DNA from 4 places in the Bacillus thuringiensis genome. Region 4 is predicted to be linked to each of the others. Evidence: predicted binding sites of a transcription regulator. Region 4 holds the regulator's gene; each other region holds the start of a gene.

Region 1 (3,219 bases), 700 kb from region 4:
ATCTTGCCTAAAAGAGGTGAACGGAAATGAAATGGATACTGATTGCGATGCAAGCTTTCGTTATGATGTTTTGTTTCGTTTATGGAACGAATGCGAAGGCGGAAGGGCCAGTACCAGAAGTAACGGAAAAAGAACCTGAGGTTACAATTTTATTAGAGCGTATGTATGTTGATGGCGAAGTAAGCGAAGAAATACTTACAGAAAAAGTGGCGTATTTAGAAAAGTTTTTACAGCAATATAAAGAATGGCAACTTGTTGATCGTGATGATGTACAAATTGTATTGCAAAAGAAAGTTGATGATATTTCTCCGTTATTGAAAACAAGTGGATATTTTGGTGTTTCAGAGGAAGGGATATTACAAATTTTCAAAGGTGTGCCGAAAAGTGATAATGCGATCCATTCTTTCTTTCAAATTGATATGAAAAAGCTTGAGAGTTATGAGCGTGCGAAATTGAAACGTGGTATTCGTATCAAATCAAAAGAAGGTTTTGTGAAGACGATTGAAAAAATGAAACAATACGCAGTGCAAAATAAGAAAAAAAGCAGCTCATGGTGAGCTGCTTTTTTCTTATTTATTCTTAGCTAAAATTTCTTTTGCGATTTCATCAATTAGCATATCTTTTCCAATTGGATTGAATGCTTTCGTATTGAAGACTTCATTTGATACTTCATATACGTGATTGTTCTTAACCGCTTTATTGTCTTTCCAAACAGCACTATTTTTGTAGTCTTCGTAAACTTTATCAGCTTCGCCGCCAAAGTTTACAATAAACATTTGGTCAGGCTGGAATGCAACTAGGCCTTCTAGTGATACTTGCGCCATTGTTTGTTTTAAATCCGTACCTTTTGTTGCAGGAAGTTTTAAGTCGTTAAAGATGATGTCACCGTATCCGAAGCTGCCGTATACACGGAAGTTTTGCGGTGTAACTGCAACGAACATAAAGTTCTCATCTTTTGTTTTCTCTTTAATTTTTTTAGATAAAGAGTCTGCTTTCTTATCGTAGTCTGCAATCCATTTGTCTGCTTTCTTCTCTTCGTCAAATAGCTTACCTACTTCTTTAAACTTACCACGCCAGTCTTCTAAGTTTGTTTCTAGAACAACTGTAGGTGCAACTTTTTCTAGTTGATCATAAATTTTTAATTGACGGTTGTTTAAAATAATTAAGTCTGGTTTTAAAGCAGTAACAGCTTCTAAATCAACTTTAGGTGCCCAGTACCAACCAACTGCTTTTACTCCATCTAACTTGTCTGTTAAATGATTTTGGATTTTATCTTTATATGTATTTGCTGTACCAACAGGTTTGTGTCCAAGAAGTAATAGTTCTTCTGTTGATCCAGATAAGTCAACAATTCTCTTTGGATTTACTGGAATTGTAGCTTCACCTTTAGCATGTTTTACAACTTTTGTTTTCGGTTGTTCTTTTACTTTCGATTCTTCTTTTTGAGAAGAACATCCAACGATAGAAAGAACAACAAGCATAATAGTAAATAAAATAAATAGTTTACGTTTCATCCTGATGTAACCCCTTTAATTAGTATTGATAATCATTATCGACTTCTGTATATTAAGGTGCTTTAAACTTTCTGTCAATGGAAAATAACAGAAGTTTCAAGTGGAGAACATTTGTTGGGGCAGTCTCGCTTTTCTATCATTAAATATGTTAAAATGGAATACATGATTTAAGAGGGAGAGATCGTATTTTGTTTGAATATGTTACAGGTTACGTGGAGCATGTAGGGCCGGAATATGTCGTAATTGATCATAATGGAATTGGTTATCAAATTTTCACACCGAATCCGTATGTATTTCAAAGAAGTAAGCAAGAAATCCGTGTCTATACATATCATTATGTGAGAGAAGATATTATGGCACTTTACGGGTTTAAAACACGTGAAGAGCGTTTATTATTTACAAAGTTGTTAGGCGTGTCCGGCATTGGGCCAAAAGGCGCTCTTGCAATTTTAGCTTCTGGTCAAACAGGACAGGTCGTTCAAGCGATTGAGCATGAAGATGAGAAGTTTTTAGTGAAATTCCCAGGCGTCGGAAAGAAAACAGCACGCCAAATGATTTTAGATTTAAAAGGAAAATTAGCAGATGTCGTACCAGATGCATTTGTTGATTTATTCTCAGATACAGAACGTTTTGATGAGAAGAAAGGTTCATCAGCGGAGCTTGATGAGGCACTGGAAGCTCTGCGCGCACTTGGATACGCAGAACGCGAGGTTTCTCGCGTTGTACCAGAGTTATTAAAAGAATCATTAACGACGGATCAGTATATTAAAAAGGCACTTAGTCTTTTACTAAATGGTAAGAGGTGAGTATAATGGACGAACGTCTCCTTTCAGGGGAATCTGCATATGAAGATTCGGATTTAGAATATTCATTACGGCCACAGACGCTCCGTCAGTATATTGGCCAAGATAAAGCGAAACATAATTTAGAAGTATTTATTGAAGCGGCGAAAATGCGTGAAGAAACGTTAGATCACGTGCTTTTATATGGACCACCAGGTCTTGGTAAAACGACGCTTGCGAATATTATTGCAAATGAGATGGGCGTTAATGTTAGAACAACTTCAGGTCCGGCAATTGAAAGACCAGGAGATTTAGCTGCTGTATTAACAGCGCTTCAGCCAGGGGATGTATTATTTATTGATGAAATTCATCGTTTGCATAGATCAATTGAAGAAGTATTGTATCCTGCGATGGAAGACTTTTGTCTTGATATCGTAATTGGAAAAGGGCCTTCAGCACGTTCTGTACGCTTAGATTTACCGCCATTTACATTAGTTGGAGCAACGACACGTGCTGGAGCATTATCGGCACCGCTTCGTGACCGCTTCGGTGTACTTTCAAGGTTAGAGTACTACACAGTAGATCAGCTTTCTGCGATTGTTGAACGTACAGCAGAAGTATTTGAAGTTGAAATCGATTCGTTAGCTGCATTAGAAATTGCAAGACGTGCTCGTGGTACACCTCGTATTGCGAATCGTCTTTTAAGACGTGTACGTGATTTCGCACAAGTTCGTGGTAACGGAACGGTTACGATGGAAATTACGCAAATGGCATTAGAGCTACTGCAAGTAGATAAATTAGGTCTAGATCATATTGATCATAAATTACTGCTTGGTATTATTGAGAAATTCCGTGGTGGTCCAGTTGGGTTAGAAACGGTTTCAGCAACAATTGGAGAAGAATCTCATACAATTGAAGATGTG
Region 2 (3,219 bases), on a different replicon from region 4:
CGCCAGTCTAAATACTAAAAGGATAAATACAATTAAACCAGCACCTATTTTCATACAAATTTTATCTCCGAATGCATTTGTTTCATAAAAAACACTCATGGTCATTATCGCTCCTAACCAAATTGGTGAATCTAGTATGAAATTATAATAGAGAATACTTCCCCTACTTTTTGCACTTTTCATCCCTTCTGCCTTAGCAAAAGACGAAACAATCCCATAAAATAGAGCTACCACAAACCAATAATATTTGTTTTTCAACATTTCTTCTTTAAAGAACTCTTCTTCTGATAAGCCTATTACATTTAAAAACCATGGAATCAAAATCATTAACATCCCAAATGCAAATACAGTTAAGGGTATTCCATATTTACGTATAAAATGAGTCTCAGGTTTAACTTCAGTCTCTTTTTTATCCTCTTGTGACCCCAGTTCAAAATTCGTGAAATAACCTCCATCACCCGATAGAGGTGGATGTTTTTTCCACTTTAAGGAATACTCCAATGTTTTCCTGTTGTCTACTAGTTTTATACTCGCATCTTTTTTTAATTTCAAATCCTTCTCGTTTTTTAGGATTTCAAAAGCCCTTTCGCAAGCGTCATAATAATTGGTTTCATTAATCGGTTTCAATTCAACCTCTCCATTTAACCAATATTCAACATAGTATGGACTATTTTTTACACGTTCCAGTTTAGTTATCTTAGGAACTTTACCTCCTTTTCTTTCCTCATTTCTTATTTTCTTTTTTTTCATTATGTACCATGTACCCCCTTTATTATATAAACAGCTCTCGTATAATAAGAACCTAGTGAATTATATCTTCTACTTTAGAATTTTTTCAACACTTAATAGTATTTCTTTTTTATCTACCACTAATGGTAGCGAAAACACAGCTGTATTTTCTAAATCTTCTCTTCTATATCGTATAAGTGATTTCACCTTTATCTTTGGAATACCTTGTTGCTTCAGATAGCGATAAACTATGACTTTATACCGGAATTTTATATTAAGATCTTCTATACCATCTAATAGATCTTTAAGACTATATAACTTTACAGGAAACTCACTAATCTCAAACTCTTTAACATCTTTATTCATTAATTCCGTCTTCGAATATAGAAGATTCGTCTGCTGTAGCGCTATAGTTTCATACATTTTTGAAGTAGTAGATTTTTTCTCTGGATTCTTGGATATTTCGCCTAATCTCTCGATGGCGTAAGACCATAGAATATACAAAATAAAATATCAATAAAAGAACCCTTCAGGTTCTTTTTAATTTCTGTATGTGATTTTTTAATTAAACTCTCTTTATAAAGGAACTTAAGTTCCTTTATAACAAGAACAAACGTTCTTTTATATTTAAGGGGGAATTACAGTGTATGACTATTCAATCCTACCGAATAGAATCATCTTATGTGTTGATTTACGCAGTTTTTACGCTTCAGTGAGTTGCATCAAAATGGGACTTGATCCCATGCATACAAAGTTAGCTGTAGTCGGCGATGTAAATAGAAATGGTTCAATCGTTCTTGCTGCAACACCACCCTTAAAAGCCCTGGGCATAAAGAAGACGGCAAGGCTCTACGAGATTCCTCAAAGAAAAGATATTCTTGTTGTGAATCCGATTATGAATACTTACATAAAATGCTCTAATTACATAACAAAGTTAGCTTTACAATACGTTCCTTATGAGAATTTCCACCAATATTCCATAGATGAATTTCTGTTGGACGTTACTGATAGCATTCATTTATTTGCTAACGATCCCTATGAATTTGCTATGAAATTCAAACGTGAAATATATGAACATACACGCATTGAATGTACCATCGGAATTGCTCCGAACCCTCTAATGAATAAGATTGCTTTAGATATTGAAGCAAAGAAGAACAAAGGCGGGATTGCTCTTTGGAAGTATGAAGATGTCCTTACGAAATTATGGGGTATACGACCACTTAATAAATTTTGGGGCATTTCGTACAAAACGGAAGAAAAGTTGAATCGAAAGGGAATACATTCAATCGAAGATTTAGCCAATTCCCCTCTTAAATATTTAAAACAGAGTTTCGGCAAGATAGGTAAAGAATTGCACTTACATAGTAATGGCATCGACTTCAGCCGTATTTCGGAGAAATACGTCCCTGCTAAAACTTCAATCGGAAAAAGCCAAATTCTAATGCGTGACTATACAATAGAAGAATTCCCAATTGTTCTATTGGAACATATTGAAGAAGTCTGTTATCGCCTTAGAAGACAAAATAAACTTGCTCAAACCGTACAATTTTCTGTTGGTTATAGCAAAAGTTATAACGATGGGATTAGAAAAACACATACTTTAAGCCGTCCTACTAACTTAACAATGGATATTTATAAGATTTGTACATATTTTTTACATGAACAATATACTGGAGAACCCATCCGCAGCATAAACATTTCTCTAACGAATCTAATTCGGGAAGGGGAGGAACAAATTTCTCTTTTCGATAATATCACGCAACGAGAACAAGAAATGAAGCTAACAAAAGTAATGGATGAAATACGCACAAGGTTTGGGAAGAACAGTATTTTACGTGGGATTTTCTATACACATAGCGCTACAGCTAGACACAGAAACTCACTGATAGGGGGGCATAAGGCATGAGTAACGTCAATATGCCAAAAGGAAGAGGAATGATCAAATGGTCTCCGTTCGCAGCAATGCCTGAACAGTTTGTTGGTATTCGTGAAATCATCAAGGAGAAAAACAAAGTAACTCGGCCGATCTTAACCGCTGAAGAAAAAGAACTGATTGAGAACATGCTATTATGTTCCTTAGTATCAGAAGAAGAAATAATGATTACATATTATGAGGACGGTTATCTACTCTCAGGTTATATGACTGTTGTTGATATTGACCCGTCAAATAGCGCCGTTATATGTACGGATGCTTTTTATAATACGATGAAACTGCAATTTTCTAATATAATAGATGTAAAGTAAAATTATAAAATCGACATACAAATACTTATAGGAGTATCGCCAGTATTTTTAGAAAAAGTAAGCTAAGAACATACAAAATTTTATACAGTTTTTCGGCTAATACAGTAATAAACGAGAAACCTAAAACCGCGCCATAATAGGAATGTATAAAAAGATGAATAGTTTTATAGAAAATAAAAAAGGGGATTCCTTCTGAGAGTAAGGATTCCCCTTTTTCATTGCTCCCGATAATGAGACGTTATG
Region 3 (3,219 bases), on a different replicon from region 4:
ATCATAAAAAATTAGGGTGAAAAACTTGTCATTATTAGGGGGTTGGCGGACTAAATAGATTGTAGCACTGTCGAACTGGAATATTTCGGTTTTTGTTCATTGTTTTTACCTCTTTATTTGCAGTATTTTGAATGTATACTTTTTTCGTATTTAGAGAGCATTAGTATATTTGGTCGGAAGTTACAGTTTTAGGGAAAATGAAAGTAAATAAATATTCAAAAGTTTACCTTCAAGAATAGTAAAAAGAACCTGTTTTTTAGGGTTCTTTTTTTATTTAAATCATATTTGGGTGTTTTCCTTTAAAGGATCTCATTTGTGTATCTCCTTACGATGCTTTCTAGAATATAGTCTCATTTAGAAAACTTTACAAAAGAATCCTTTATTATTTGAGTTTTCATGTCAACTAAATTACGTTTAATTATATTAAGATTTAGTTATATATCCTCTGAATGAGCTTTTTAAATATTTATTTGGATATAAATCATTAATCATTGCGTATGGACTTCCATTCCAGTATCTTACTACTGGTGTCCATAGTCTATTCCTTTTTAGCCACTTCATTGTGTATTGCTGTAATAATTGATTATCTGTCAGCTTTTCTTTTTCCTCAATTGTCCACTGTAATGCATCTAGTGCTTTCTCTCTCGTCCAAAAACCATTAGGTGTCATCTTAAATTCCCATTCTTTAAATTGATTCGGATATAAATCATTAATCATTGCATATGGACTATCATTCCAATATAATTGACAGGCTCCTCTCAATCCTGATTGAGTTAACCATTTATTTTCGTATATATTCTTCAACTGATCTGTATTTAATTTTTTTTCTTCAATTGTCCATTTCAGTGCTTGTAACGCTGTTTCTTTCGTCCAAAATTTATTAGGAGCCTTAGTAAATTCCCATTCTTTAAATCGATTTGGATATAAATCATTAATCATTGCATACGGGCTTCCATGCCAGAGCACCCTTAAAGGTGCACTTAGTCGCCGTTCATTTAACCATTTTTGCCCATAAATTTGCAAAAGTTTTTGAGGCGATAATTTTTCCTCTTCTTCAATTATCCATTTTAATAATTGTAATGCCTTTTCTTTCGTCCAAAAATTTAACGGCGTCATTCTAAATTCCCATTCTTTAAATTGATTTGGATATGCATCATTAATCATCGCATATGGACTATTGTCATATTTATGCTTCAATACGCCACGTAATCGATACTTTGCAATTAATGAGTTATTCCAATTCTGTTTTATCTCTTCTTCGTTCCAATTTAAAATGTTTGTTACTAAATACCTTGTTACTCTTTTAGCCATTTCATTGTTTTCATCTAAATTCCAAGTATTTCGTGGAAATCTATTTCTTTTTCCATCTAATATCTCCTGATAGATGTCCTCTATAGTAATTGTGTTCATCCGCATCACGTAACCTTCACTTTATAATGTATTAATATATAGTTAAAATGATTTCAAACAATTATTAATATTGATAATATACGTTTTTAGTGGGTTGCACACTGTACTTATCAATTAAACATGCATATAATTCTGCATACATGTTACGTTAACCACTTTTATTTACTGATATGTAGAGTTTAACGGTTTTTACATAGTAAATAGTAAATCTTCCTCCTGATAAGCACACCAATCGTAACACGTCATTTCTACCCGTACGTTTTTTTGTATAATTTGTTTAGGACCCTGTGGTGTATCGAGAAAATTCATCTGTAAAGCCGCGTGTTTATTGACAGTATACTGTAACGCGTTTTGTAATTGTTGAACGTCTAACGCTCCTTTGATTTAAATAAAAATCGGTTCATAATATAAGCCCTGATTTTTCATCAATTTGATGTGCTAGCCATAATATTTTTCGATTTTCTGTAAGAGGGGCTTGAGCGTCGTTTATCACATGAGAACTTTTTGTTTTTAAAAATTGTTTCATAAATGTCCCTCCCAAAAATATAAAAAATAAGATTGAAACTGTTCTTAGCGTGAGTCTCATACAGTGTAGAATAGATATCCAAATATAATCCGGAATACTTGATTAAGATTTAACGTTAAAAACATTACACATTTAGTATATTAAAATATAATAAATGTGTAACCCTCCAATTGGCTGTTATATAACTCAGCCAATGTATTAACTTCTTTCAGAAAGAAGGATAAGGGTGTTTCTATCCACTCCCCCAAAATGGGGGAATAAACAAAAATAAAGCATATTTTAATAACTTCGCAACTAAATCGATGATAACAACTCGCATTTTTGGGGGAGTTTTCCTTTTTATGAATATATCTATATCAATATCAATACTTATTACGTGTCTATTAACTGCTTAACGAATAAACCTATTTTCTAAATCAAAAGAAAGTATCGGAAAGTAAATAACGGTTAATATTGATAATGATATTTTAAAACTAAGAGAAGTCTCTTCTGAACTTCCTCAAGTTACTTGCATTGATGCTACAAACTATGGAGGGGATATATAGGAGGGACCATATCAAAAAAAATAACAGAGAAACAATATCATCAAATTCTTAAAGAAACATTCAATATTTTTTAGACAAGGAACATGAAGATAATTAATTATAAACTTTTATATAAGCTTGCTGCTCTCTCATTTGTAGAAAAAATCAGATTTTTTTATTTTGGGCTATTTGTGTTTTAAAAAATAATAGTAATGATGACAAAAAAATATAAAATACTTAGATTATTTTCTGAAACATAAAAAAATTGTGTCGATTCCATTCCTTTATTCTATTTTTTAATCACAATCACAGTATTCTTTCGATGATTTCACAATGTTTAAAGTCAATGCATAGGAATCTTACGTAATAAATTAGTGCATATAATCAAGTACTAGTTGTTTAATCTGAAAATTGAGAAATAATGTGAAGGAAGCTATCATAATACATGTATATAACATAATTGAAAAGGGGATGAAAGTAATGAAGAAAAAACAAAGAATGATAGTAACAGCAGCAATGGTGGCCACATTAGCTACAGGTGCATTACCTACTACATCGGTGTTTGCTGCAGAAACAAAGGCTCCTACCCAACAACAAGAATCGCAAATGAGTGCTCAAACTTTCGCACAGAGTAATTTGCAAACAGCTGTGAATGCTGCTTTATATGGTCCCGAAGTCAAAAAAATTAAAGTATTTGAGCACGAATTTAATGTAAAACCAATCGAAGTAGTCGATTTAGGTGGCGGGAAAAAATATGTA
Region 4 (3,219 bases):
GATGAAATGAAAAAAAATCCATCGACTTCAAATGTGACAAGAGCTGTTATGGCAGCGATTGGACTTAGTTTGTTTAATTTTATTATTGTGTTAGGCCCGTTAGTCGCAATTATTGCTTTTATATTTTCTTTTTGGATTGGTGGTATTGCTAGTGTAGTAACACCATTTTTCGTGATTGGAAAAGTATTTATGGGTACTTTTATATGGTTGGATCTTTTCGTTAGTATAACGTTTGTTGGAGTAGGTTTATTATTATGTATTATCGCTTTTTATAGTACAAAGTGGTTTAAGAGATTGTGTGTACGATATGTAATATGGAACTTCAAAATGATAAAAGGAGAGTAAATGATGAAAAAACTATTTTTAATCGCTATCGCTTGTATCATTATTGGAGTAATAGGAATTTCCCAAACATATGAAAAAGCAGTACAAACTGCTGAAAAAGGCGATAAAGAAAATATAATTAAAAACGAAACATTAAAAAATATAGAAGTTAAGTTAGATGCCGGGGATATTATTGTCCGAAAATCTCCTGACTCTTCTTTTTATATCAAGCAATCAGGAGATGTACGTAAACAAGAGATTCGTATCGCAGAAGATGGTGACACATTAAAAATTATTGGGGAAAGAGAAAAAGGTGCTTCATTTGATTTTTCTTTTTACGATTTTAGGTTTCAAACGTCTAAATTGACTCTCCTTGTGCCCGAACGCTCCTACCAAGATGTAAAAGTAAATTCATCTGCCGGACAAATCGAAATGAGTGATGTGAAAAGTGATAGCGTAAGTGTTAGAACACTTGCTGGAGAAGTAGAGTTGAAACAAGTAACGGCTAAGAATGTGGAGGGATCGACAAAAGCTGGTGAGGTGAACTTTAAGAAGGTATTAGGGAAAGTGACCGCAAAAACAACAAGTGGGGAAATAAATATTCAAGATCATGATTCTAAGTATAATCTAGAAGCAAGTTCAACTGCGGGAGATATAGATATTACTTTATCGGAAAAACCACAAGATGCGGTAATTACTGGGCAAAGTGCTGCCGGAGATGTAACAATTTTTAATGAAGAAAATAATAACGTAACAATTGGAAATGGTAGTAAAAAGATTAGCGGTAAAACGGCTGCTGGAGATGTGACGATTGAAACTCGCTAATAAGAAATAGAATGTATGGAAATCTATCAAAATACAAAAAAGAAGATAATTACCGTATATAAATAAGGTAATTATCTTCTTTTGTTATTTTTAATGTAAATCACGATATACGCCAATTACTTTCCCGATAACTGACACTTGTTTTAAAATGATAGGTTCTAATGAAGAGTTTTCTGGTTGTAGACGGAAATGGTCTTTTTCTTTATAGAAACGTTTAACAGTTGCTTCGTTATCTTCTGTTAAAGCGACTACAATTTCACCATTATATGCAGACTGTTGTTGGCGAACAACAACTAAATCTCCATCGAAAATACCAGCTTCAATCATACTATCTCCAGAAATACGTAACATGAACACTTGGTCTGCTCCAGCAACAATACTAGCTGGAAGTGGGAAATGTTCCTCTACGCTTTCGACAGCTGTAATTGGTAAACCAGCAGTAACTTTTCCGACAATTGGAACTTGAATAACAGATTGTGTTTCTGTATCGATTCGGTCTACGCCTAAAATTTCAATCGCTCGTGGTTTCGTTGGATCGCGTCGAATGTATCCTTTTTCTTCTAATCGTGATAAATGTCCGTGCACTGTAGAACTAGAAGCGAGGCCGACTGCTTGACCGATTTCACGTACGGAAGGTGGATATCCTTTTTCTTGTACTTTTAGCTTAATAAAGTCGAGAATGTCTTGCTGGCGTTTCGTTAACTTTTCCATGTTTTCTAACACCTCGTTTTCTTTCATTTTTCTTATTAATAAGTATAACATGTGAAAAAACATTCTACAAACATAAGTTCGAACAAATGGCTGATTTATGTTACACTATAGGGAAATAATAGGGAGAAAGAGGGGTTCAAAATGAATGCAATTATTTATGCACGTGTGAGTACAACGAAAGAAGCACAAGAAACATCATTATTACGTCAAAAAGATGAATTATTGCATTTAGCTGAGCGCTATCAAATGAATGTTTCTAAGGTGATTGAAGAGCAGGCTAGTGGATATACAATTGAGCGTGACGGTATATTAGAGGTGTTGGATACAATTCGAGACGAACAAATTGATGTGTTACTTATACAAGATGAAACGCGACTTGGTAGAGGAAATGCGAAAATCGCATTAATGCATTGTTTACATAAAGAAGGTATAAAAGTATATACGCATACACATAATGGTGAATTACAATTGTCGGATTCTGATTCGATGGTATTAGATATTATTGGTATTGTTGAAGAATATCAAAGAAAGATTCATAATTTGAAAATTAAACGAGGTATGCAACGTGCAGTAGAAAAAGGCTATCGTCCAGAAAAAAATTTAAAAAATCGGCATTTAAGTGTAGGAAGAGAGAAAAAAGAAGTGCCAATTGAGGAAATTGTACGTTTGCGAAAAAGTGAACTCACGTTTGAAGAAATTGCAGCAACACTACGTGGATTTGGTCATAATGTTTCAAAGGCGACTGTACATCGTAGATATGTAGAGTATACGAAGCAATTGCTTGATAAAGAAGAGTAACTATTGTATGATAATAATCAGTTTTGATTAGAAGGGGGATTCGAGATGATTAATCACGAACTCGTTGAACGCATTAACTTCTTAGCGAAAAAAGCAAAAGCTGAAGGTTTAACTGAAGAAGAGCAACGTGAGCGTCAATCGCTACGTGAACAATATTTAAAAGGATTTCGTCAAAATATGTTAAACGAACTTAAAGGAATTAAAGTTGTTAACGAAGAAGGTACAGATGTTACACCGACGAAATTAAAAGCTTTAAAAAAGCAAGATAATGCAAAATTAAATTAAAAGATGGGCGAAGCCCATCTTTTTTTATTTGTAAAAATCGTTATTTAATAACTTTCCAGTTGTTATTAACTGTTGCTTCTATCGTTTTATGTTCCAATATATAATTAGCGATAAGTTCAGACATATCTGTTGGTATATCTTTTACTACCGGTTTGTTTTGAAACATAAAGAAATTTCCACCGCCACTTGCACGATAATTATTCATTACAACGTCATATTCTTCATTCATATTAAGAGGAACACTGTTATGCTGTAAAGATTCTACTCTTTCACCAA

The links. Region 4 encodes LexA, which represses DNA repair genes until DNA is damaged. Its sites were predicted from a motif close to CGAACATATGTTCG; they were not measured.
Positions count from the first base shown of each region.
Region 1: the regulator LexA is predicted to act here: its motif matches at 1,619-1,632, upstream of ruvA (Holliday junction DNA helicase RuvA).
Region 2: the regulator LexA is predicted to act here: its motif matches at 1,336-1,349, upstream of AC241_RS31455 (Y-family DNA polymerase).
Region 3: the regulator LexA is predicted to act here: its motif matches at 1,664-1,677, upstream of AC241_RS31925 (DUF4046 domain-containing protein).

Region 1 covers NZ_CP012099.1:4,253,943-4,257,161, reverse strand. The annotation lists gene AC241_RS21950 (BofC C-terminal domain-containing protein) at 27-557, shown strand; gene AC241_RS21945 (iron-hydroxamate ABC transporter substrate-binding protein) at 570-1,514, opposite strand; gene ruvA (Holliday junction DNA helicase RuvA) at 1,703-2,320, shown strand; gene ruvB (Holliday junction branch migration DNA helicase RuvB) at 2,326-3,219, shown strand, end outside.
Region 2 covers NZ_CP012102.1:81,470-84,688, reverse strand. The annotation lists gene AC241_RS31465 (hypothetical protein) at 1-750, opposite strand, end outside; gene AC241_RS31460 (MerR family transcriptional regulator) at 820-1,095, opposite strand; gene AC241_RS31455 (Y-family DNA polymerase) at 1,373-2,638, shown strand; gene AC241_RS31450 (YolD-like family protein) at 2,635-2,976, shown strand.
Region 3 covers NZ_CP012103.1:86,571-89,789, reverse strand. The annotation lists gene AC241_RS31925 (DUF4046 domain-containing protein) at 424-1,416, opposite strand; gene AC241_RS34190 (amino acid adenylation) at 1,811-1,936, opposite strand; gene AC241_RS31920 (hypothetical protein) at 2,941-3,219, shown strand, end outside.
Region 4 covers NZ_CP012099.1:3,549,775-3,552,993, reverse strand. The annotation lists gene AC241_RS18210 (DUF1700 domain-containing protein) at 1-345, shown strand, start outside; gene AC241_RS18205 (DUF4097 family beta strand repeat-containing protein) at 346-1,149, shown strand; gene lexA (transcriptional repressor LexA) at 1,240-1,860, opposite strand; gene AC241_RS18195 (YneB family resolvase-like protein) at 2,002-2,658, shown strand; gene AC241_RS18190 (DUF896 domain-containing protein) at 2,704-2,943, shown strand; gene AC241_RS18185 (bifunctional metallophosphatase/5'-nucleotidase) at 2,984-3,219, opposite strand, start outside.